4 regions of the Paenarthrobacter sp. 10L412 genome follow, and region 3 is predicted to be linked to each of the others. Evidence: riboswitches for the same ligand, from Rfam matches in the RefSeq annotation. Region 3 holds a riboswitch; each other region holds the start of a gene.
What was found. Region 3 has a riboswitch for cyclic di-AMP ahead of AC1DD7_RS16805 (NlpC/P60 family protein). Riboswitches for the same ligand answer to the same signal wherever they lie in the genome.

Region 1 (5,289 bases), on a different contig from region 3:
TCCACGGCATCGGCGTTTCGCACCGCTACCTCGCCAGGCTTCATGCCGTCCTTGCTGCGAGCGCCCCCACCTACTCGCTGGACCTTCCAGGCTTTGCCGGGACGCCAAAACCCGGCCGGCAACTTTCCGTTGAGGACTATGGCGCGTTCATTGCCGAGGCACTTAAGGCGTGCGGCCTTGATTCGTACATCCTGGTGGGTCACTCGATGGGCGTGCAATTCGCCATCGAAGCCGCCCTCCGCGAGCCTGAGCGCGCGATGCACCTGGTCCTCATGGGCCCTGTGGTGGACTCCCGGCACAAGAATGTGACGCGGCAGTCGGTGGCCCTGTTCCTGGATGGCCTTCTCCGCGAAAGCCCATCGTCCAACTGGATTGTGATCACCGACTACCTGAAATGTGGGCCGCGCTGGTACCTCACGGAGCTGCCCGTGATGATGAAATACTCGACCGAGAAGCAGTTGGCCAAAGTCCGAACTCCCGTGCTGGTGCTCCGAGGGAGCCGCGATCATGTGGCCGGGCCGGAATGGGCGCTTCGCCTCTCGCGGGCAATCCCGGAAGGGCGGCTGGTGGAAATCCCCGGCGTGGGCCACGTTGCACAGCACATGCGCCCCAAAGCCGTAGCAGACGCTATCAGGAGCTTTGTGGCGGCGACATCCCGCCAGAGTTAGGCATCCCGCCAGAGTTAGGCACTAATGCACGACGGCGGATCCCGGCGTGGGTGCCCCTTGTTGGGTTTGCGATCTGGAGACTAGGCTGGCCGGGCAAGCACAATAGTAAGTTTGCTTAGGAAGGGCGACCATGACCAGCTATGACCCTGAGGACGATCCCCGGACCTTCGGCGCCTCTGGCGCAGCCGAGCCAGGCGACACGGCGGGCGACACCGCTGGCGACCCGGACGATGTCCACACAGATCCAGACATGCGCCAGGACGAAGACAACGATCCTGCAGCTTCCGCCAACCCCGATCCCCTGGACGGCAACGTCACGGGACTGGAGCCTGGTGGTGGCGTACCCCCCGGCGAAACCCCGCCTGCAGAGGACAGCATGAGCAGCGACCAGGGGCACGAAGAGTAGCTCGTCCCGAAGCCGCTAATACGTTGCCAAGCCGCTAATAAGTGGTTGGGCAACAACTTAACAGCGGTCCAACAACGTAACAGCGGCTCAACAACGTAGAACCACATCTGAGGAGCAACAAAGGCTACGGCAGCCTCAGGATCTCCCCCAGGTCATAATCAGCTGGCTCCTCCAGTTGCGAGTAGGTGCAACTCTCCGGAGTCCGGTCCGGCCGCCACCGACGAAACTGGGTGGTGTGCCGGAACCGCTCGCCTTCCATGTAGTCATAGGCAACCTCGATGACGAGCTCCGGCCGGAGGGGAACAAAGGAGAAGTCCTTGCCTGCGCTCCACCGGCTCTGCGCACCCGGCATTCGGGAACCCGTAGCTGCGGCATCTCCTTGGTCGGCCCACTGACCCCAAGGATGTTCGCTGAATTCCGTCTGGTACGGCTCAAGTTCGGCCACCAAGCTTTCGCGCTTGGCCATGGAAAATGAGGCCACCACCCCCACGTGCTGCAGCTGACCGGCGTCGTTATACAGCCCAAGCAGCATCGACCCGACAACCTTTCCCGTCTTGTGCCAGCGGAATCCAGCTACCACGCAGTCCGCGGTCCGTTCGTGCTTGGTTTTGAACATAACCCGCTTGTTCGGCTGGTACGTCCCCCCGAGTGGTTTGGAAAGTATGCCGTCGAGCCCAGCGCCTTCCAGCTGCACGAACCACTCTTGTGCTTGGTCGAGTTCGGTCACCGCCGGCGTTACGTAAACAGGCGCCTCAGCCTTGGCCAGTGCCTTCTCCAAGGCGGCTCGACGCTCGGAAAACGGCTTGTCCATGAGGTTCTCCCCGCCCAGGCCGAGGATGTCGAATCCGATGAAGGAGGACGGGGTGCTCTCGGCAAGCATCCGCACCCGGCTATCGGCAGGATGGATGCGCTGTTGAAGGCCCTCGAAGTCGAGCCTGTTGTCAGCTATGAGGACGATCTCGCCGTCGATCACGCATTTGTCCGGGAGGTTCTTCTTCAGGGCTTCCACCAGTTCAGGGAAATACCGTGTCATGGGACGTTCGTTGCGGCTGCCCAGGATGATCTCATCCCCGTCTTTGAAAACGATGGTCCTGAACCCGTCCCACTTGGGCTCAAAGTGGCCCACATCAGGGATCGAAGGAACGGACTTGGCAAGCATGGGCGAAATGGGCGGCATCACTGGGAGGTCCATACGACTATGTTCTACCTGCCGCTCGCGGCGGAAGCTAGTCTTGGGCGATGGATATCTTGGCCGTTCTAGTGGCGGTACTGGCAGCGCCTGCCCTCATTGCGGCCCTTTGGTTCTGGGTCTCCCGCCAGAACGGCAAGGGGAGAGTCCGGCGCGGCGCCACGGGTGGGATGCTGGGTGTGGCGGACGAAATTTTCCGACCCGAGACCCATTACGCACACCAAGTCCAAAGGATCCAGCACGAGCTGCCAGCTCCGGCTCCGGCCCCGGAGCCTAAGTCCTAACGGACCTTCGCGCCGGAAGGCGTCCCGCCCGTTACATTAATGTGACTTTACTATGGCGCTCATGTACGGTCTAAGAGCGACCCGTATCTCCGCTGGGCCGCTTCCGGGTTGACGCCGAGCTCTGCCGCAAACCGGGATCCGCCAGACTCGCGGCAGAGACGGGGGACCCAGAGTTCCCGGGCCTGATTTTTCATGGGCCCTTGGGGTGAAGCCGCCATGTGCGGCCGGACGGCCTCGTCCGAACCCGACAGCTAACCTCGCAGGCGTTGAGAGGCAACCACCATGTCCCCAACCATGGATCAGCCGCGCCGCGCCCAAATAGCGCGCGAGCGTACCCAGCCAACCGGACGCCGTCGGGCCCAACCCAGCGGATCCTCCATCAGCACGCCAGAAGCAGAAGCAGGTTTAACAGGCACGACGCCGGAACCCGCCACTGCTTCCACTCCCGCCCCTGCGGCACCCACCACGCGCGCGGCCGCTCGCGCGGCAGAGCGTGAACGGGCAGCCCAGGCAGTTATTTCTGCTGAGACAGCTCCCGCTAAAACTGCTCCAGCAGAAACAGCACCGGCGGACTCTGCTCCGGCGGATTCTGCTGCGGTAGTTTCTGCTCCTCTGGAGCCGGCAACTGCTGCGATTCCAACTGTTCAGGCGCCCGAACCGGTCACTCCCGAATCGGCTACGAATCCAGAGCCCGCTACCGCCGCCATCCCGATCGTTCAGGCGCCCACGCCCGCTGCTGCACCCACCCCCGCCGCGCACGAACCGGAACCCGCCACGGCTGCCATCCCGATCGTTCAGGCGAAGAGCCCTGCCCAGCTCGCCGCGGCCGCGACCGCCTCCGCTGGCCTCGCAAGCCGGAAAGCCATGCGCGCCCAAGAATCGGAGAGCGGAACAGCCCCTTCCGTGACAACGGCCGTCCAGTCCTCGGCAGGCGTCGCCCCTGCTTTCGGAGCGTCGTCCTTCAGCCACGAACCACACGCCGTCCTCACAAAGGCCGCCTCGGTCAAGACAATGGGCCAGCGCATGGCAGTCGTCGCTGGAGCATTGGGCTTGGTATTGACCGTTGGCACCATGAGCCAGGCCTTCGAGCTTCCCTTCTTTGGGAAGGAAACACCGACCCAGGAAGCCAGTGACGCAAAGTCAGGTGGCGACAGCAGGCAGTCAACTTCGGCCGCCCCTGCGCCCAGCTCGTCCAACTCCACTGCATCCGCTTCGTCGGCCACCAGCGCGGCCGGACAGCCGGCAACTGTTGCAACGCAGTCGTCGGAAGAGGCACCGGCTCAGGGGTCGTCGTCGTCACTTCCGACTCCGCAAGTTTCACTCGCGGATCCTGTTTGGGTCCCTTCGTCAGCCCCGTCGGCCGTTGTTCCTGTTCCGGGCGTGACAACTCCTGTCCCAACCCAGCCGGCCCCGAGCCCGGTTCCGTCGGACACGGTTACCACCCCACCTGCCACGACGACGCCGACGCCCACCGTCACTCCGGCGCCTACTCCAACACAGACTCCGGCGCCAAAGCCAAAGCCGACCGGGAGCCCCAGCACCACGCCGTCCAACGGTTCAGCACTGGATCTGGACGGCATACTCGACGGCGCCACAGGGATCTTGAAGTGAGCACGCAACTTCCCAGGACCAGCAAGCATGTCGGATGGCACGGCCGGTACTGCAGCAGCAGCCGCACTGCCACCTTCCGTCATCGGATAGGCCGCTGGAGCTGCCAGCGGCTGCGACGAGCCTAGGGAATCACGGCATCAAGAATCACTGCAGCGAGAAATCACTGCAACGAGATGAGGCAGGCACCTACCGGGTGCCTGCCTCTTCTGTTCCGCGCGTCGCTTGTTCCTGGTATGAATCGCTTCTACCCAAGCAGCCACGCCACCACAACCAACGCCACTATGCAAAGCACGGTTGTGCACAGGATGACGTCCCTGGCCATTGTCATTCCGCGTCCGTAGGGGGAAGCGAAAAGGAAGACGTTCTGGGCGGTTGGAAGTGCGGCCATGATGACGCTGGCCAAGAGGTGTTGCCCCTCCAGGCCGAACACAAAGCGCCCCAGCACCCAGACCACCACGGGCATGCCCGCCACCTTCAAAGTGGTTGCCACCACGGTCCCCACGCGGCCATCGCCTTTTTGGAGGGGCGCCTTGCCTGCCAGCGACATGCCAAAAGCCAGCAGAACCATGGGGACGGCAGCGCCGGCCAGCATATCAATGGGTTTCTGGACGAGCTCCGGCGCATCCCACCCCGTCAGAGCCATCACCACCCCCAGGCCCGAGGCGATAATCATGGGATTGGAGAAGGGCTGCAAAAGCATCCGTTTCCACGAGATTTTTGTGCCGCCTGCCACGCCCAGGACGCTGAGGTAGAAGGGTGCCATGATCAGGAGTTGAACCAGAAGGACCGGAGCAACGTGCTGCGCCGTGCCCACTGCATACAACGAGACAGGAATGCCAATGTTGTTCGCGTTGGCGTAACTACTGGCCATGGCACCAACTGCCGTTTCGGCGACCGGCCGCCGGAAGAACACGAAGCTCAACAAACAATAGAGAAGGCCTATAACGGCTGCTGACAGGAGTGCCAGAGGGGCGTCGACCCCCAGCGCGGCACGGATATCGCTTCCACCTACCACCGTGAAGAGCAGCGCAGGATTGGTGATGTAAAAGGCCGTTCGTGTCAGTGCGCTTTGGACATCAGGGGCCAGCACTTTGTAGCGGGCGGCAAAATAGCCCACTGCAATGACGGAAG
Region 2 (5,289 bases), on a different contig from region 3:
CACGGCGGAATTGGTGGTCGGCGATCTCACGCTCAACGTAGACACGCGGGAAGTTTCGCGCGCCGGCGAGGACATCCAGCTCACGGCAACGCAGTTTGAGCTGCTTCGTTACCTCATGGAAAACCCCAAGCGCGTAGTCAGCAAGGCACAGATCCTGGACCGCGTCTGGGACTATGACTTCGGCGGACAGGCCAACATCGTGGAACTGTACATTTCCTACCTGCGCAAGAAAATCGAAGCCAACCACCCGCCAATGATCCACACCATCCGTGGCGCCGGCTACGTCATCAAGCCTGCGGACTGAATCTTGTCCACCCCTTCAGGAGCAACCCGCAAGACCCAGCGGAACTGGCTCAATCCCTCCACCTGGCATCTGCGCACGCGGTTGGTCCTGGTGGCGATGGCGTTGTTGGTTGCCATTTGTGGCGCAGTTGGAGTGGTTAGCTACGCCTCCATGGACATGTACTTCAACAAACAACTCGACAAGCAGTTGGAGCAGGCGTCAAGCCGCGCGAATGACTTCGGCAGGCCGCCGTCGAACTTTCCCTCAAGCGGGCGGCCGGATCCGCTGGAGGCCCGCGGCCAAGGTGCCGGGACCCTCAACGCGAGGATCGATGGTTCCACCGTCATTAACTCGGGCCTGTTAAACGCAAACGGCCGTCGCGTCGCACTCTCGGCAGAAGACAAGCAGGTCCTGCTCTCACTCCCCCGCGACAACCGGCCTGTGGACCGTTCATTGTCCAACGGCGACTACCGGCTGGTGGCTGTTGAGACCACCTACGGCGACGTCATTGTGACGGGCTTGCCGTTGGCTGACAAGCAAAACGCCGAGGCCTCGCTGGTTTGGACCATGGTGTTTGTTTCCCTGGGCGGCCTGGTGCTGATCGGCCTCGCCGGTACCGTCATCATCCGCCGGACCATGCGCCCGCTGGAGCAACTCTCGGAGGTTGCAACCAAAGTATCGCGCCTTCCCCTCGACGCCGGTGAGGTGGCACTCGCGGTGCGCGTACCGCCGTCGGCCTCCCATCCTGGAACTGAAGTGGGCAGCGTTGGCCACGCTTTAAACCAAATGCTCAACAACGTTTCCAGGGCCCTGGAAGCCCGTCAGGAGAGCGAAACCAAGGTCAGGCAGTTTGTTGCCGATGCCTCCCACGAACTCCGGACGCCGCTGACCGCCATCCGCGGATACACGGAGCTGCTTCGTATGACGGAGAACTTCACGGATGACGGCAGGAAGTCGCTGGCACGGGTCCAGAGCCAGTCGGAACGCATGACCACGCTTGTGGAGGACCTGTTGCTGTTGGCGCGCCTGGACGAAGGCCAGCCGCTGAAGGTCACGGATGTGGACCTGACGCAGCTGGTGATCGAGACCGTCAGCGACGAAAAGGTGATGGCACCGGACCACATCTGGAAGCTCCAACTCCCTGACGAGCCCATTACGGTGCGCGGGGACGCAACCCAGCTGCATCAGGTGTTGGCCAATCTGCTCTCCAACGCCCGCAAGCACACCGATCCAGGTACCACGGTGCTCACAGGCGTCACGCTTTCCGCGGACGGTAGCGCGGTGGTCACGGTCACTGACAACGGGCCTGGTATTCCTCTTGGGTTCCAAGGCCGTATTTTCTCGCGTTTTGCCCGGGCTGACGCGGCGAGATCAGGCTCGGAAGGAACCTCCGGATTGGGCTTGTCAATCGTCGAATCCATCGTCCAGGCGCATGGCGGAAGTGTGGAAGTAACGTCCCAGCCGGGACGCACGGAATTCGCTCTTCGCTTCCCCACAGCTTCGAACGAACGAATATAACGAATCAGGCAACATGACGCGCCGTGAACGTGATCTCTGTTACCCAAATGTGACTTAAGCCGAAACCTCCTGTACCTTCGAAAGGGTGGGTCGCCCCTAACTGGCCCACACCCGGGATGCGCCGAGCTCTGCCACTTCCCGGAGTTCCGTTCTCATTCGAGGCAGAGACGGGGGACCCAGAGTCTCCGGGCACAGTACTTTCCTTGCCCTTGGGGTGAAGCCGCAGCTACGCGCGCGGCCGGATGACCTCATCCGAACCCGACAGCTAACTCCGCAGGCGCTGAGAGGTAATCACACATGTCTGAATTCAACGATCAGACGCGCCCTTCCGCGCGTCACCGTGACGAACACAATGCTCCCCTGACGAAGTCGCAAACCGTTCTGAAGAACGCTGCACGCCGCGGCAAGACCGGGCAACGAATGTCCGTTGTTGCAGGAGTCGTTGCCGCAGCATTGGGCGTCGCATCGCTCGGCCAAGCCGCAAACGCCGCATTCAATCTCCCCGAAACGAGCCAGGCGTCCGAGACGCAGGCTACCGCCCAGATCAGCAACAAATCAGCGGAAATCTCTGCTTCTTTGGATGCCGCTGCCAAGAAGGGCGCAGCCGACAGGGCTGCCGCAGACCAAGCTGCCGCAGCACAAGCAGCTGCTGCCGAGAAGGCTGCGGCCGAGAAAGCCGCCGCCGACCAGGCTGCTGCCGCACAGGCCGCCGCCGAGAAGGCTGCCGCTGATGCAGCCGCCAAGCAGGCTGCCGATGCCGCCGCCGCTGCAGCCGCGGCCGCTGCCGCAGCTCCCAAGGCCGTGGACGATCCCGCTGCTGCCAAGGCATACGCCGCCAGCATCCTCGCCAGCTACGGCTGGGGTCCGGGCGAAATGACTGCCTTGAACACCCTGTGGGAGAAGGAATCCAACTGGCGGACCACGGCGACCAACGCGTCCAGTGGTGCCTACGGAATCGTGCAGTCCCTGCCGGCTTCCAAGATGGCAACTGCCGGCGCTGACTGGGAGACCAACTACCAGACCCAGATCAAGTGGGGCCTGAACTACATCAAGGAACGCTACGGCTCCCCCTCGGCAGCCCTCGCCTTCCACCTGGCCAACAACTGGTACTAAGCCAACTCAATAGGCAGGTTTGAGCCCACCCCAGCGGGCTCAAACGTGCAGGGCCTGATTACCGCCCCGTTTTCCGCCGTCGCAGCAGTGATTACTGCAGCTAACGGCGGGAACCGGGGCGGTTTTCGCGTTCAGGTGACGACGACTTGCACCTGACGTTACGTCAGGACTTAGCGTTGTGCTCATGACGGGAACAAGAGGATCCGGACCGTGGAGCATCGGTGAGCTGGCCACAGCGTGTGGCGTCAGCGTGCGGACGCTCCACCACTACGACGAGATCGGGCTGCTGTCCGCAAGCCAAAGGACAGCGTCCGGTCATCGCCGGTATTCGGAGGCCGACCTGCGCCGGCTATACCGGATCAGATCGCTTCAGATGCTGGGCCTTCCGCTCGCGGCCATCGGCAAGGCGCTGCAAACGCCGGAGGATGATCTGGAGTCCTTTCGAGGCCTCCTCCAACAGCAGCTGGTCCATGTGCAGGAGCACGCCCGGCAACTCCAAGCGCTCCAAAACCGTTTGGGCGAGCTGTTGTCACGCATGGACGGACGCGCCATGCCCACCCCTGAACAATTCATGTCAACGTTGGAGATGATTACCGTGCTCGAAAACAACTTCACAGCCGAACAACGCCAGCAACTCGCGGACAAGCGGGAAGAACTCGGCGCAGAAAAAGTCGAAGCCGCCAAGCAGCGGTGGGCTGCCCTTGTGGAAGAAGGACTGGCACACGTCCAAGCCAAGACGCCCGTCACCGACCCCTCCGTCCAGGAATGGGTACGCTCATGGGACGGCATCGGTTCAATGTTCCACTCCAGTGAGGACACCAAAGCCGCAGCGCGTGCAGCCTGGCAGGAAAACAGCAAGGCCATCAGCGCGGGACTGCCCTGGAGCGCTGAGCAGTTGGCCGGGCTGATGGCATACCTGGAAAAGGCGCGCTCGGCTTTGTAAGCGAGACGGCCCTATGCTTCCGGTTCGGCCTCAGCCGCACCTCTAACGGATGCGATGGAGGCAGCGACGTCACCTGCGTCCGTGGACCAGTTGCTCACCGAAATCCGGAGGATGTCACGTCCTCGCCATGAGGAACCCGACATCCACACGATCCCTTCGGCCATGAGCCGCTGGGTGACGCGGTGTGTGCGGTCATCACTGCCGAAGGCGACCGACACTTGCGTGAAAACGACGTCGTTCAGGATCTCGACGCCCGGGATTTCGGCTAGTCCCTCGGCCAAGGCGCGGGCGTTTGCTGCAAGCCTGTCCACCATGGCAATGACTCCGGACCGGCCCAGCTGTCGGAGGGCAGCCCACACCGGGATGCCACGGGCCCGACGGGACAGTTCAGGAACCTTGTCGAACGGATCGCCCAGTCCGGTCTCTGTTGCAATGAGGTAGCTCGTATGGACGCTGAAGGCGCGTCTCAGAGCTTCCGGCCGGGAGACGATGGCCAAACCGCAGTCGTATGGGACGTTCAATGTTTTGTGGGCATCGGTGGCCCACGAATCGGCTGCCTCTACTCCGGCCAGCCGCCCGCGCAGGTTTGGGCTGACCGCCGCCCACAACCCGAAGGCGCCATCCACATGCACCCAGGCCTCGCGGTCATGGGCTACTGCGATGGCTTCGGACATCGGATCGAACGCACCAGAATGCAGGTTGCCGGCCTGCAGGCACACGAGGGAAGGTCCGGGTTGTTCATCCATGGCATCCGCGAGGGCGTCCGGCAGGATCCTGCCTTGATCGTCCGTGTCCACAGGAACGCACGCTCCCAGCCCCAGATACCGCAGGGCGAGATCCACGGCTGCGTGCCGTTCCCGGCCGGCAAACGTTGTGATGAGCGGCGCCCCGGTCAGGCCAAGGTCCGCCAGGTCCCATCCTGCCTCGTCCATCAGGTATTGGCGCCCGGCGGCCAGGCCCGCGAAGTTGGCCGTTGTAGCGCCAGTGGTGAACCCGACGTCGGACCCTCGCGGAAGATCCAGTAACTCCAGGAGCCATGCCGCGGCAGATTCTTCGATCGCAGCGGCCGCGGGAGTCGCAAACCTGAGTCCGGCGTTTTGGTCCCATGCCGAGACCAGCCAATCTGCGGCCATGGCAGCGGGCAACGTTCCGCCCATGACCCAGCCATAGAAGCGTCCGGACTGGATTGCCATCAACCCGGGCTCAGCCAATGCGGCGAGCTCATCTACTACGTCAGCAGCATCCGTTGCTTCATCGGGAAGGATCGAAAGAAGGGTCGAGGCGACCTGGTCGGCGTCGGATGTGGGCCGGACAGAACGGCTGGGCACCGACGCAAGCCAATCCGTAGCGTGCGCCATGGCCCGCTGCAGTGCAGCACCGTACGCCTCCGGCAACGCAGACATGCGCACAGCCTACTCCCGCTTCACCGGTC
Region 3 (5,289 bases):
CCGCGGAACAGTCCTCGTCCAGCAAGTACTTCACGCCCAGGCGGTCAGCGGTGTCAAAGAGCGTGCGGGTGTTGTTGGGCTCCGAGATTCCGACGACGGCGTACCGCAGTTCGCGTCCAGCGGCGGCTTCTTCCTGGGCCATCTGGAGGAACGGGGTGCCGGAACTCGGAGTGGGCTCATCGCGCAGGTCAAAGTGGGCATCCAGGTTCAGTACCCCCAACCGCTTTCCGCTGCGCACCGCATTGGATCCGGCAACCCCCAGGTAGCTGGCAAATGCCGTCTCGTGGCCGCCGCCCAGCACCACGGTGAGGTTTCCGGCGTCGAGCAGTTCCGAGATGGCGTGTCCGGCGCGCTGCTGGCCTTCTTCCAGTGAGTCGTCCTCCACAACCACGTCGCCGGCGTCGAACACGTCACGGTCCAGGTGGAACGCCAGCGGAGCCATCGCCGAGCGGATGGCGGCCGGAGCCGCCGCGGCACCCACGCGGCCCTTGTTGCGCTGCACCCCGGCGTCGCTGCAGAAACCCAGCACGACGGCGGGACGCGAGGCGCCAGGAGCGGCAGGGGAAGTAAGGGGTGCCACGGCCTGCCACCAGCGGCGATGTTCGTCGCCGTCGCCGTCAAAGCGGCCGGTCCATGGCGTGGGAAGGACGTCTACGGAGGGGTTGGTGCTGGTGTTTGGGGCCATGCTTTAAGCACACCCCACCTGCGTGCCGAAAAACAGCCATGGGGTGCTGCAGTGTCTGAGATGCCGGACTTCGCTACTTGACGCCCAACAACTCCTCCACAGTTCCGATGCCGAAGAACAGCAGGAAGGCGGCGGCCACTGCCCACATCAGGGGGTGGACTTCACGTGCACGGCCCTGGAAAGTGCGGATCAGGACGTAGGAGATGAAGCCTGCGCCGAGGCCGTTGGCAATGGAGTACGTGAAGGGCATGAGGGCGATCGTCAGGAACGCGGGAATGCCAACGCCCCAGTCCTGCCAGTCGATCTTGCCAACTTGGGACACCATCATGAAACCCACCACCACAAGCGCAGGCGCCACGGCTTCGAACGGGACCAGGTTGATGAGCGGCGTGAAGAACATGGCCACCAGGAAGAGCAGGCCCGTGACGATGGAGGCGAGACCGGTGCGGGCACCCTCGCCAATGCCCGCGCCCGACTCAACGAAGATCTGGTTGGACGAAACGGACGCGCCGCCACCGACGATTGCGCCCAGGGCATCAACCTGCAGGACGCGGTCCACGTTGGGAATGTTGCCGTGCTCGTCCACGGTTCCTGCCTCGTTGGCCAGGCCCACCATGGTGCCCATGGCGTCGAAGAAGATGCTGAGGAGGATCACGAAGGCCAGCAGCGCAGCAGCCACAAAACCGAGATGTTCGAACGCGCCGAAGGGGTTGGCTTTGCCGATCAGGGAGAGGTCCGGTGCGCCCCATTCGGAAAGTGTGGGAGCCACCAGGGACCAGCCGCGCGGGTTGACGTTCTTTCCGTCGAAGCTGGGGCCAATGTGGAGCGTGAATTCAAGGATGGCGGCCAGGGCGGTGGACACCACGATGCCGATCAGGATTGCGCCGCGGACCTTTCGCACCACCAACGCGATGGTCAGGACCAGTCCGACAGCGAACACCAACGTCGGCCAGCCCATCAGCTTGCCATCCACGCCAAGGCCGAGCGGGACCGTGGTGCCTGCGGCGTCCGGGATACGTCGGACAAAACCTGCGTTGACCAGTCCGATCAAGGCGATGAAGAGGCCAATGCCCACCACGATCGCCGTCTTGAGGGCTTCCGGGACGGCTCTGAAAACGGCCGTGCGGAATCCGGTGAGTACCAGGATGAGCATGGTGACACCCGAAAGCACCACCAGCCCCATCATGTCCGGCCATGTCAGCTCCGGGTGGGAGGCAACCGTTACGGCGACGAATGCGTTCACTCCCAGGCCCGTTGCCACGGCGAAGGGGTGCTTGGCCCAGGCGCCCATGAGGATGGTGAGGATGCCCGCCACGAAGGCAGTGGTTGCCGCTACGGCCGTGAAACCGAGCGATGCCCCGCTTGAGTCTGCCCCGGAGAGGATCAGCGGGTTCAACACCACGATGTAGCTCATGGCGAAGAAGGTCGCGAAGCCGCCACGTATTTCCCGCGAGTATGTGGACCCGCGCTCGGAGATCTTGAAGTAGCGGTCGATTGCAGAACCTTGTTTAAGCATGAAGGTCTCCGGGGATCGGGGGAGTTTGCTCTCAAATCCTATGCCCGCTGATGTGGGGCGTTGGGACGATTCGCCTAGTCTGTAAGGAAGCCAACACTAGGAGAAACCGCCCCATGCGTACCAGCCGCCCGCTTCTGGCCGCCGTCGTAGCCGCTCTCGCTTTCGCTTCCGCGTTGCTGCTGGGAGCCGCTCCGGCCTCCGCGCATGACGTCGCCGAATCAACAACTCCGGCAAACGGTGCCCGGGTGGCTGAAGTGCCGGCGTCGGTATCCATCACGTTCAACAACCGGCCACTGGCCATCGGTTCGGGCGTGACTGTCACCGCTGGGGGCGAAAACTGGGCAGATGGCGCAGTGGAAATCATCGACAACATGGCTGTCCAGAAGCTGCGCCCGGGCGCTCCAGCCGGGGAATACACGGTGGTGTGGCGCGTGGTCAGTTCAGACTCCCACCCGATCGAGGGAACCTTCAAGTTCACAGTTTCCGGGACAAGCACGACGACGGCGAGCGGCTCAGCAGGCGCCTCCCCCTCGGCTTCGGCTGCTGTTCCGACGGCGGGAACAGCAGCCCCCGGTACGGAAAATACTGAGCCGGCTCCGGCAGCTTCCCAACCCTTCCCCTGGAGCATCGTTGGCCTCGCTGTGGTGGCGATCGGTCTCGTGATCTTCCTCGCTGTTACAGCCCGGAAGAAGCTAGCGGCTCCCAACGACGCGGATGGGGAAAATTCCCCGGAATAGCAGGGTTTTCTACATACTTGCGAAGATCTCGAAACGGTCACTGCGACACGCCAAAAACGAACTGCTCGTTACGTAAATGTGACTTTGAAGTGATCTTCCCGTACGGTTGTACCTGTGCCTGTTCCACGTAACGGGCATTTCCGGCCTGATTGCCTAGCTCTGCCGCAGTCCGGAATCCGTTCGCAGACAAACCTACGGCAGAGACGGGGAACCCATTTTGGCCCGCTTTCAGAGCGCGCCTTGGGGTGAAGTCACGAAGCTTCCGCTGCACAGCGGGGGATAGTGGCCGGGTGACTCCCATCCGAATCCGACAGCTAACCTCGCAGGCATCGGGAGAGGCTCTTTCATGTCTTCACGCATTCTTCGCGGCCGTCGTAAGGCGGACAGCGTACGTCCTAATCCGTTCATCTCCATCTCCAAGGCTGTTGCCAGCAACGCATCCGGCGCAGGTCGCCAAGCGGCTGTCATCGCAGCAGCTTCAGGCCTCGTCCTGACGGGTTCCATCGCTGCCCACGCTGCAGAGACCCCCGTTCAGCGCGACTCCAGCCCTGCTACTGTCGCCGAGACCGTCTCCGAGGGTCCCACCAAGGTTGTTACGGCCGCATCCACGGCCACCATCAACTTCGAGCGCCCCGCGGTTGCTTCCGTAGCGGCTCCCGTTATTGAAAAGCCGGCTCCCGTTGCTCCCGCTCCGGTGGCCAAGGCCGCAACGGCTACCGTCCAGGCCGCTGTAACCACTACGGCTACCGCTCCGGTGGCAGCCGCGCCTGCTGCTGCAGCTCCGGCTGTTGGTGGCGTCAACGCCGCTATGGTCGCCTCGGCTTACGCCCAGATCGGCATCATGCAGGACTGCACCGCCATGGTGGAACGGGCCCTCGGCTCCGCAGGTATCCCGGTTGGCGACCTCGCACCCATGCAGTTCCTTAACTACGGCAAGGTTGTCAGCGACCCCCAGCCCGGTGACATGATCGTCCAGTCCGGCCACGTAGCCATCTACATCGGCAACGGCCAGGCCATCAGCGGTGGCATCAACGGCAACCAGACGGGCATCCACCCGATCAGCTGGCTCACCGCAACCGGCCCCATCACGTACGTACGCGCTGGCGCCTAAGCTTCACGCTCCAACTCAAAGGCCGGTGCCTTCGAGGACTCATGTCTTCGGAGGTACCGGTCTTCAGAGTTAACTTTTGTTCGTTTTAGGAACAGGCCTCGGTTGGCTCAACGGTTTCCAAGCCAGGGTTCCAGGCAAGGGGTTCTAGGCAAGGGCGATGCCAGGCCCGGCCGGGAGGGCCACTTTGGATGAGATCGCTTGCCCCACTGCCTTGGCTTGCCGTAGTACTTCCTTGGGCGTGGGTGTAATAAGTTCCCCAACGCCCACCAAGTGCATCCCGACGGCACGCATGGCTGCCACGAAGTTCTGGCCTATGGCGATTCCCAGATCGGCAAGCATTCGGCGTAACTGGCTCTGGGCGCAGCGCGTCACCACGATGTGGTCTGCCAGGAGAACTCCGCTGGCCGTATGCACGGCCCATTGCCGTGGGGTGGATTCAAGGGGGCCATAGACGCTTAGCCCAGCCCTCAGACTGGCCGTGTTCAGGCTTGCGACGGGTCCGTATCCAAGCTGCGAGGACGAGTCGCCACCCAGGAAGTCCAGACGAACAGCGCGTGTGGTGGTGCGGACATCCAGGTGATGGCTGGCTGCGTAGTTGCGCAAATGGCGCAGGATCTCGTTGCGTTCCTGCATTGCCGCGGGGTCTGCTGCGTCGCACCGCTGGAGCATTCCCGTGTGGACCGCTGGTCCGGTGGTCGACAAAGTACCAAAGCCATCCAGCACGATGGAACCTACGCCATAGCGGCTGAGCTCGCTGGCAACAGCCAAGCCGGACAGGCCGGTGCCGATCACCACGGTGGTAGTCCGTTCCGTGACGGAATCAGGAGTGAGTGACACTGCTTGGGTTCCTCCTTGACGTGTGTGCCTTTCGGCAGCGCGTGGGATCGCGTCCGAGTTCCCCAAGCGGCCGCAAATAAATGGCCGGATTGTGTCCTGGGACACTTTTGCCGGCCATTCGGTGACTCGAACACTACCGAACTTTTTCTGCCATGGATAGCCTCCGCGACAGCGTGTTTTGGATGTTCATCCGCAGCGCAACCCGGAGGGCGGTGAGCGTGCCGAAAACCGAGCCCGGACCGTTATCCACATAGCCCATAGTCGCCTTGATTCGGCATTGCCAACCGAGAATAGTGGGCATTGGAAGGAGAACCCCGAGGGTTTCTTCGGCCCCGGCTATTGGTTGCACACCAGCAAGGGAACACCGGTACGGAGAACCTCTGGCAGAATGGCCGGAACATCA
Region 4 (5,289 bases), on a different contig from region 3:
ACATCGCAGAACGTCAGGGGCCGCCGCCGCGCGTCCGGCCCCGCTGCTGAGCTGCGGCCAGCCCGCGCCGCAATGGAGATCCGGCCACGCGACACCCCGCGTCAGGTGCGCCGCCGTAAGAGCCCGTTGCGCCAGGTAGCCGACTTCGCCGCAGCCAGTGGTGTCGGGCAGAAGGCCGGTGTCGCGCTTGCCGCCACCGGACTTGCCCTGACTGTAGGCCTGCCTGCCACAAGCCCCGTCATGGCCACGTCCGAGTCCGGCCAGGCCGAGGCGGCCCTCTCCGTGCCCGGTGGCAGCCAACCGGAAGTTTCTGCAGCAGCCTCTGCCAAAATCGATTTCAGTCGCGCAGCCGTCGCTACCGCCGCTGATCCTGACGGCAAACTCAAGCAGTTGCTGAGCGCCCAGTCAGCGGGGAGCATCCAGCGCGCCTCCTCACTTGGCACCTTGGGAAGTCCGCTGGACAAGCTGGTCACGGCATCGCCGTTTGGCTACCGTGTCAGCCCCCTTACCGGCGGCACCGGCGACTTCCACCGTGGCCAGGACTTCGTGGCCCAGTGCGGAACCGCCGTTCACGCCGCAGCCGCAGGCAAGGTCACATTCGCCGGGTGGCATGAGTACGGCGGAGGCAACCGCGTCGTGATTGATCACGGCAACGGCCTCGAGACCACGTACAACCACCTGTCGTCCTTCAACGTCAAAGTGGGACAGACTGTCAGCCGCGGCGATACCGTCGCGCTGAGTGGCACCACAGGAGCATCTACCGGCTGCCACCTCCACTTCGAGGTCCAGGTAAACGGCGAAGTCGTAGATCCCATGGGCTGGCTCTGAGCCAGTTGATGGTTGTCTATCGCATTCATGACACGCCCCGTGACCTGAATGTGACATTCACGAACATCTGTTGTACCGTCTAAAGCGCATCGGCTTTTTAGGGGGCCGATGCACTTGAGTGGATTGCCTAGCTCTGCCACCACTCGAGGTCCGTTCGCAAAAATCGTCTGGCAGGGGCGGGGGAACCAATTTTGGTCTTCGAGTCAGAAGACCTTGGGGTTAAGTCGCAAAAGCTTCCTTGAAGCCGCGCGGCCGGATGACTCCCATCCGAATCCGACAGCTCACCTCGCAGGCATTGGGAGAGGCTACCTTCGTGTCATCACGCACTACCCCTGCGCGCCACCGCGCCGAATTGGTTCGCACGAACCCGTTGAACACCCTTTCCAAGGCTGTCTCAACCAATGCAGGCACCGTAGGCCGCCAAGCCGCCGTTCTGGCCGCAGCCTCGGGGCTCGTTCTCAGCGTTGGACTTCCGGCCCAGGCCGCTGACACCGACGTCTCCAAGTCGGAATCCTCCAGCACCCAGCAGTTGGTCGCCACCGCAGTTGTTACCGCGGAGCCCACCGCAACCGTTTCCTTCGAGAGCCCCGTTGTGGCTACCAAGGAAGCTCCCAAGGTTCAGCGGGCCTCCCAGCGCACGGCAACCGAAGACCAAGCGAACGGCACCCTCGCTGCCCTGTCCTCCAAGGCCAAGGATGCCGCTTCAAGCGCGGCAGCCTCAGGACTTGCAGCAATTGCCTACACGGGCATCGGCCACCCCTACGTTTGGGGCGGCACTTCCCCCAACGGCTGGGACTGCTCCGGATTTACCCAGTGGGTTTACGCCCAGGCCGGCATCAGCATCCCCCGCGTCAATGCCTGGACGGTCATGACGCCCACCAGCACGCCTGCCCCTGGCGACCTCGTCGTGCAGAACGGCGGAGCCCACGTGGGCATCTACGTCGGTAACGGCATGATGATCAGCGCTTTGAACCCCAGCCAGGGCACGCTCCTGCACTCCGCGGCCTCCACCGGCACGTCCTCGTTCTACACCCTCCGCTAGAAAATCCCATTCGGGGTAAGCCAGCATGCCCCCCAAGTGCTGGCAGCCCATAACCCGCGTGCGACCCCACCGTGCGCGGATACGAAAAGAGAGTAATCATGACCAGTGCAAACAAGGTTGCACGGCATAGAGCTGAGGCCCCCAAGACCAGCTCACTTGCCGTCATTGCAAAGGCTGTCAGCGACAACGCCGGTGGCGTTGGCCGTCAGGCAGCAGTGATCGCAGCTGCATCGGGCCTTGTCCTGGCCAGCGGCGTTGCTGCAAATGCTGCGGACACCAACGTCCAGCGCGAATCTACTTCTGCGTCCACCCTTGATGTGCAGTCGGTTGCCCAGGCCACCATTGCTGCCGATTCCAGCGTCGCCATCTCCTACGAGCGCCCTGTGGTCAAGACTGTGGAAGCCCCGGCTCCCGTCGTCGAGAAGGCACCTGTCAAGGAAGCTCCGGCTGCTGGCGGCACCGCTACTTTGGCGGTCAACACTGATGCGTCCGCGGCCAAGGCGCCTGCTGCATCCAGCGGCCTCGGTGCGGCTATCGCTGCAGCGGCCTACGCACAGCTCGGCGTCACGCAGGACTGCACCATGCTGGTGACCAACTCGCTGGCCGCCGTCGGTATTCACTTCCACGATTGGCCGGCCGGCTACCTCTCCCTCGGCCGCACGGTCAGTGCAGCTGAAGCCCAGCCCGGCGACCTCGCTTACTATGCCAACGGTGGCTACGGCGGAATGGCACACATCGCTGTTTACGTCGGCAACGGCATGGCAGTCCACGGCGGATGGAACGGATCCACCACGGCACTGTTCAGCGTGAACGTTGGCTCCGGCCCGGTTTTCATCCGCGTCAACGGCTGATCAAATACTCCACGGAACACCCCGCAGGCTCAGGCCGGCGGGGTGTTCTGCTTTAACCACGGGGTGTCCCGCACATGAACTTTCGCCAACACCACAGGCGAAACGGCGGAAAAATTCGTTGATATGGCATATAAGTGCTTACCCTTGTGTTGTCGATCCACAGCCCGTACAAGCAGAGGGCAGCCGGCCCTCGTGCCCCTGACGGGTGCGGCCGTGAAGAGGTACGTGCATGCGCACACTCGTTCTGAATGCTGGATATGAACCGCTGGCGGTAGTAACCTTCCGCCGGGCGCTGGTCCTTGTGCTGACTGGAAAAGCTAGCGTGGTGGCCGAAGGCGACGAGCCTGTCGTCGGGCCACAGGAGATTCTCGGGAGACCATCCGTGATTCTTCTCAATCGCTACATCCGGCCCCGGTACAACAGGATCACTGCCGTGAGCCGCCGCGGGGTACTCCGCCGCGACGGCCATCGCTGCGCCTATTGCGGGAAAACAGCCCACACCATAGACCACGTCCACCCCAAATCCAGGGGCGGCGCGGATTCCTGGGAAAACCTGGTTGCGGCGTGTTTGAAATGCAACAACGCCAAGAGTGACCACACGCTCGCCGAGATGGGTTGGAAACTTCGTTTCAAACCTGGCGTGCCCACAGGAACCATGTGGCAGATCAAAGAACTCGAGAAACCTGCGCCGGACTGGGACCCGTTCCTGTTGCCGGAATCCGCCGCCTGATCGATTTCTGTTGGGCTCCCGCCGTCCGGGTAATCTGGGCGGATGGAGTTCAACGCTGTGATTCTGGCGGGTGGCAGGGCCACCCGCCTCGGTGGCGTGCCCAAGCCCGGACTAACGTTCGACGGCGCCAGCCTCCTTGCGCATGCCGTGCAGGCGGCACGGGGTGCTTCAGTTGTGGTGGTGGTTGGTCCTGACACCTCTGGTATCGGCGGCGTCCTGCCGGATGGAGTTCTTAGCGCCCGGGAGGAGCCGGCCTTTGCTGGCCCTGCCGCCGCGATTGCTGCTGGTCTGGCGGCTTTTCACCAGAATGGGCAGCCAGCGCCGTGGACGCTCGTCCTGGCATGCGACATGCCGCACGCCTCCAGGGGCATTGCGCCCCTCTGGGAAGGATTGCGTGCCCATCCTGAAGTGGAAGGTGCCATGGCCGTCTCAGCCGACGGCCGGCAACAGCCCCTCCTGGGGGTCTACAGCACCACCGCTTTGGAAAGGGAAGTTGCCGTAGCTTCGGCAGCTTCGGGGTTAACGAACTCTTCAGTGTTCCGGCTGCTTGCTAGGCTGAACCTGCTGGCCGTTACTGTCCCCGATGGGTCTACCGATGATGTGGACACGTGGGAGGACGCTGCGGCCCTGGGCATACACAACGAGCAGGAGGCGGACATGAAGAGCCAGGAAGAGACGCTCGAGGATTGGTGCCGCACACTGCTGCAGGCCTTTGAGCTTGAGGGCGTTGAAGTGGACATCAATGAAGTCCTCTCGGTGGCAGGAGTTGCAGCCCACTCCGTGGTGCGGCCTGCGGCGCCCCTGACTACGTTCATCGCCGGTTACGCTGCCGGTATGGCCAGGGGGATCGGACAAGCGGCGGACGACACCGCCATGAGCGCTGCCCTTGACCTGGCCCGCCAGGTTGCCAAGCAATACCTGGAGCCCGGGACTGAGGCGGAATGACCGAGGCCCCCGGACAGGGCCACCACCACGCGGCACACACATGGCATGAGGCCCGGCAACGTGCCTTTGAGGTCGCTGCTCCCATCCCGCCAAGCCCAGTGCCATTGAAGGCTGCCTTGGGAAGGACACTTGCCTCGGATGCAGTGGCCATTCAGGACATGCCGCACTATGCGTCCTCCGCAATGGACGGCTGGGCCGTCAACGGAACGGGCCCATGGATTCTTGTTGAGCCCGGCCACAGACTTGCTCCCCACCAGGCCAGTCCCATCGTCACCGGAGGACTCATTCCGCCAGGCGCCAAGGCTGTTCTGCGCAGCGAAAGTGGCGTTATCACCACGGACGACGACGGTCTTCCGATCCTTGCGCTTGGCGGGTCCGCGAAGCCGGGGGAGCCACGCAATGGCCAGCACATCCGCAAAGCTGCCGAGGAAGCTGCCGAAGGGGACGTGCTGCTCAAAGCCGGCACCATCCTGAATCCTGCGCACATTGCCTTGGCTGCCCTGGCCGGTCTGGATGAATTGGAAGTCCTGGGGAAACCTTTGGTGCGGTTTCTCCTGACGGGGTCGGAAGTGGTGACGCAAGGCGTCCCCGTGCCAGGCAAGGTCCGGGATACCTTTGGCCCTCAGCTCGGCGCCGTCGTCGAACTCCTGGGTGGCATCGCAGGAGAGCAACTTAAGGTAGGCGACAACTACGACGACTGGCTTGCGGCTTTGCAGGACACCGAGCCTGAACCCGCGTCACCATTTGCCGCAGCGGAGCCGCCGGCCGACGTCGTGATTACTACGGGCGGGACCGGACGCTCAGGGACGGACCATTTCAGGAGGGCCGTAGCTGAACTGGGCGGCCGGCTGCTGATCGATGGCATTGCCATGCGCCCCGGGCACCCGGCCGTG

Region 1: linked by a shared signal. The riboswitch ahead of AC1DD7_RS14015 (hypothetical protein) and the one ahead of AC1DD7_RS16805 (NlpC/P60 family protein) in region 3 are both predicted to bind cyclic di-AMP.
Region 2: linked by a shared signal. The riboswitch ahead of AC1DD7_RS07095 (aggregation-promoting factor C-terminal-like domain-containing protein) and the one ahead of AC1DD7_RS16805 (NlpC/P60 family protein) in region 3 are both predicted to bind cyclic di-AMP.
Region 4: linked by a shared signal. The riboswitch ahead of AC1DD7_RS17305 (C40 family peptidase) and the one ahead of AC1DD7_RS16805 (NlpC/P60 family protein) in region 3 are both predicted to bind cyclic di-AMP.

What each region holds. Positions count from the first base shown of each region.
Region 1 covers NZ_JBFTJT010000009.1:90,553-95,841, reverse strand. Annotated here, with positions in the region: gene AC1DD7_RS14035 (alpha/beta fold hydrolase) at 1-668, shown strand, start outside; gene AC1DD7_RS14030 (DUF6480 family protein) at 799-1,074, shown strand; gene AC1DD7_RS14025 (ATP-dependent DNA ligase) at 1,199-2,266, opposite strand; gene AC1DD7_RS14020 (hypothetical protein) at 2,314-2,547, shown strand; cyclic di-AMP (ydaO/yuaA leader) riboswitch at 2,677-2,827, shown strand; gene AC1DD7_RS14015 (hypothetical protein) at 2,830-4,158, shown strand; gene AC1DD7_RS14010 (AEC family transporter) at 4,403-5,289, opposite strand, start outside.
Region 2 covers NZ_JBFTJT010000005.1:95,370-100,658, forward strand. Annotated here, with positions in the region: gene AC1DD7_RS07085 (response regulator transcription factor) at 1-304, shown strand, start outside; gene AC1DD7_RS07090 (sensor histidine kinase) at 308-1,801, shown strand; cyclic di-AMP (ydaO/yuaA leader) riboswitch at 1,936-2,093, shown strand; gene AC1DD7_RS07095 (aggregation-promoting factor C-terminal-like domain-containing protein) at 2,099-2,914, shown strand; gene AC1DD7_RS07100 (MerR family transcriptional regulator) at 3,099-3,857, shown strand; gene AC1DD7_RS07105 (pyridoxal phosphate-dependent decarboxylase family protein) at 3,869-5,260, opposite strand.
Region 3 covers NZ_JBFTJT010000011.1:136,930-142,218, forward strand. Annotated here, with positions in the region: gene hutG (formimidoylglutamase) at 1-685, opposite strand, end outside; gene AC1DD7_RS16795 (NCS2 family permease) at 759-2,201, opposite strand; gene AC1DD7_RS16800 (copper resistance CopC family protein) at 2,315-2,938, shown strand; cyclic di-AMP (ydaO/yuaA leader) riboswitch at 3,113-3,281, shown strand; gene AC1DD7_RS16805 (NlpC/P60 family protein) at 3,285-4,049, shown strand; gene AC1DD7_RS16810 (FAD-binding protein) at 4,194-4,886, opposite strand.
Region 4 covers NZ_JBFTJT010000012.1:39,015-44,303, forward strand. Annotated here, with positions in the region: gene AC1DD7_RS17300 (M23 family metallopeptidase) at 1-828, shown strand, start outside; cyclic di-AMP (ydaO/yuaA leader) riboswitch at 974-1,137, shown strand; gene AC1DD7_RS17305 (C40 family peptidase) at 1,142-1,870, shown strand; gene AC1DD7_RS17310 (NlpC/P60 family protein) at 1,969-2,721, shown strand; gene AC1DD7_RS17315 (HNH endonuclease) at 2,951-3,451, shown strand; gene AC1DD7_RS17320 (NTP transferase domain-containing protein) at 3,494-4,396, shown strand; gene AC1DD7_RS17325 (molybdopterin molybdotransferase MoeA) at 4,393-5,289, shown strand, end outside.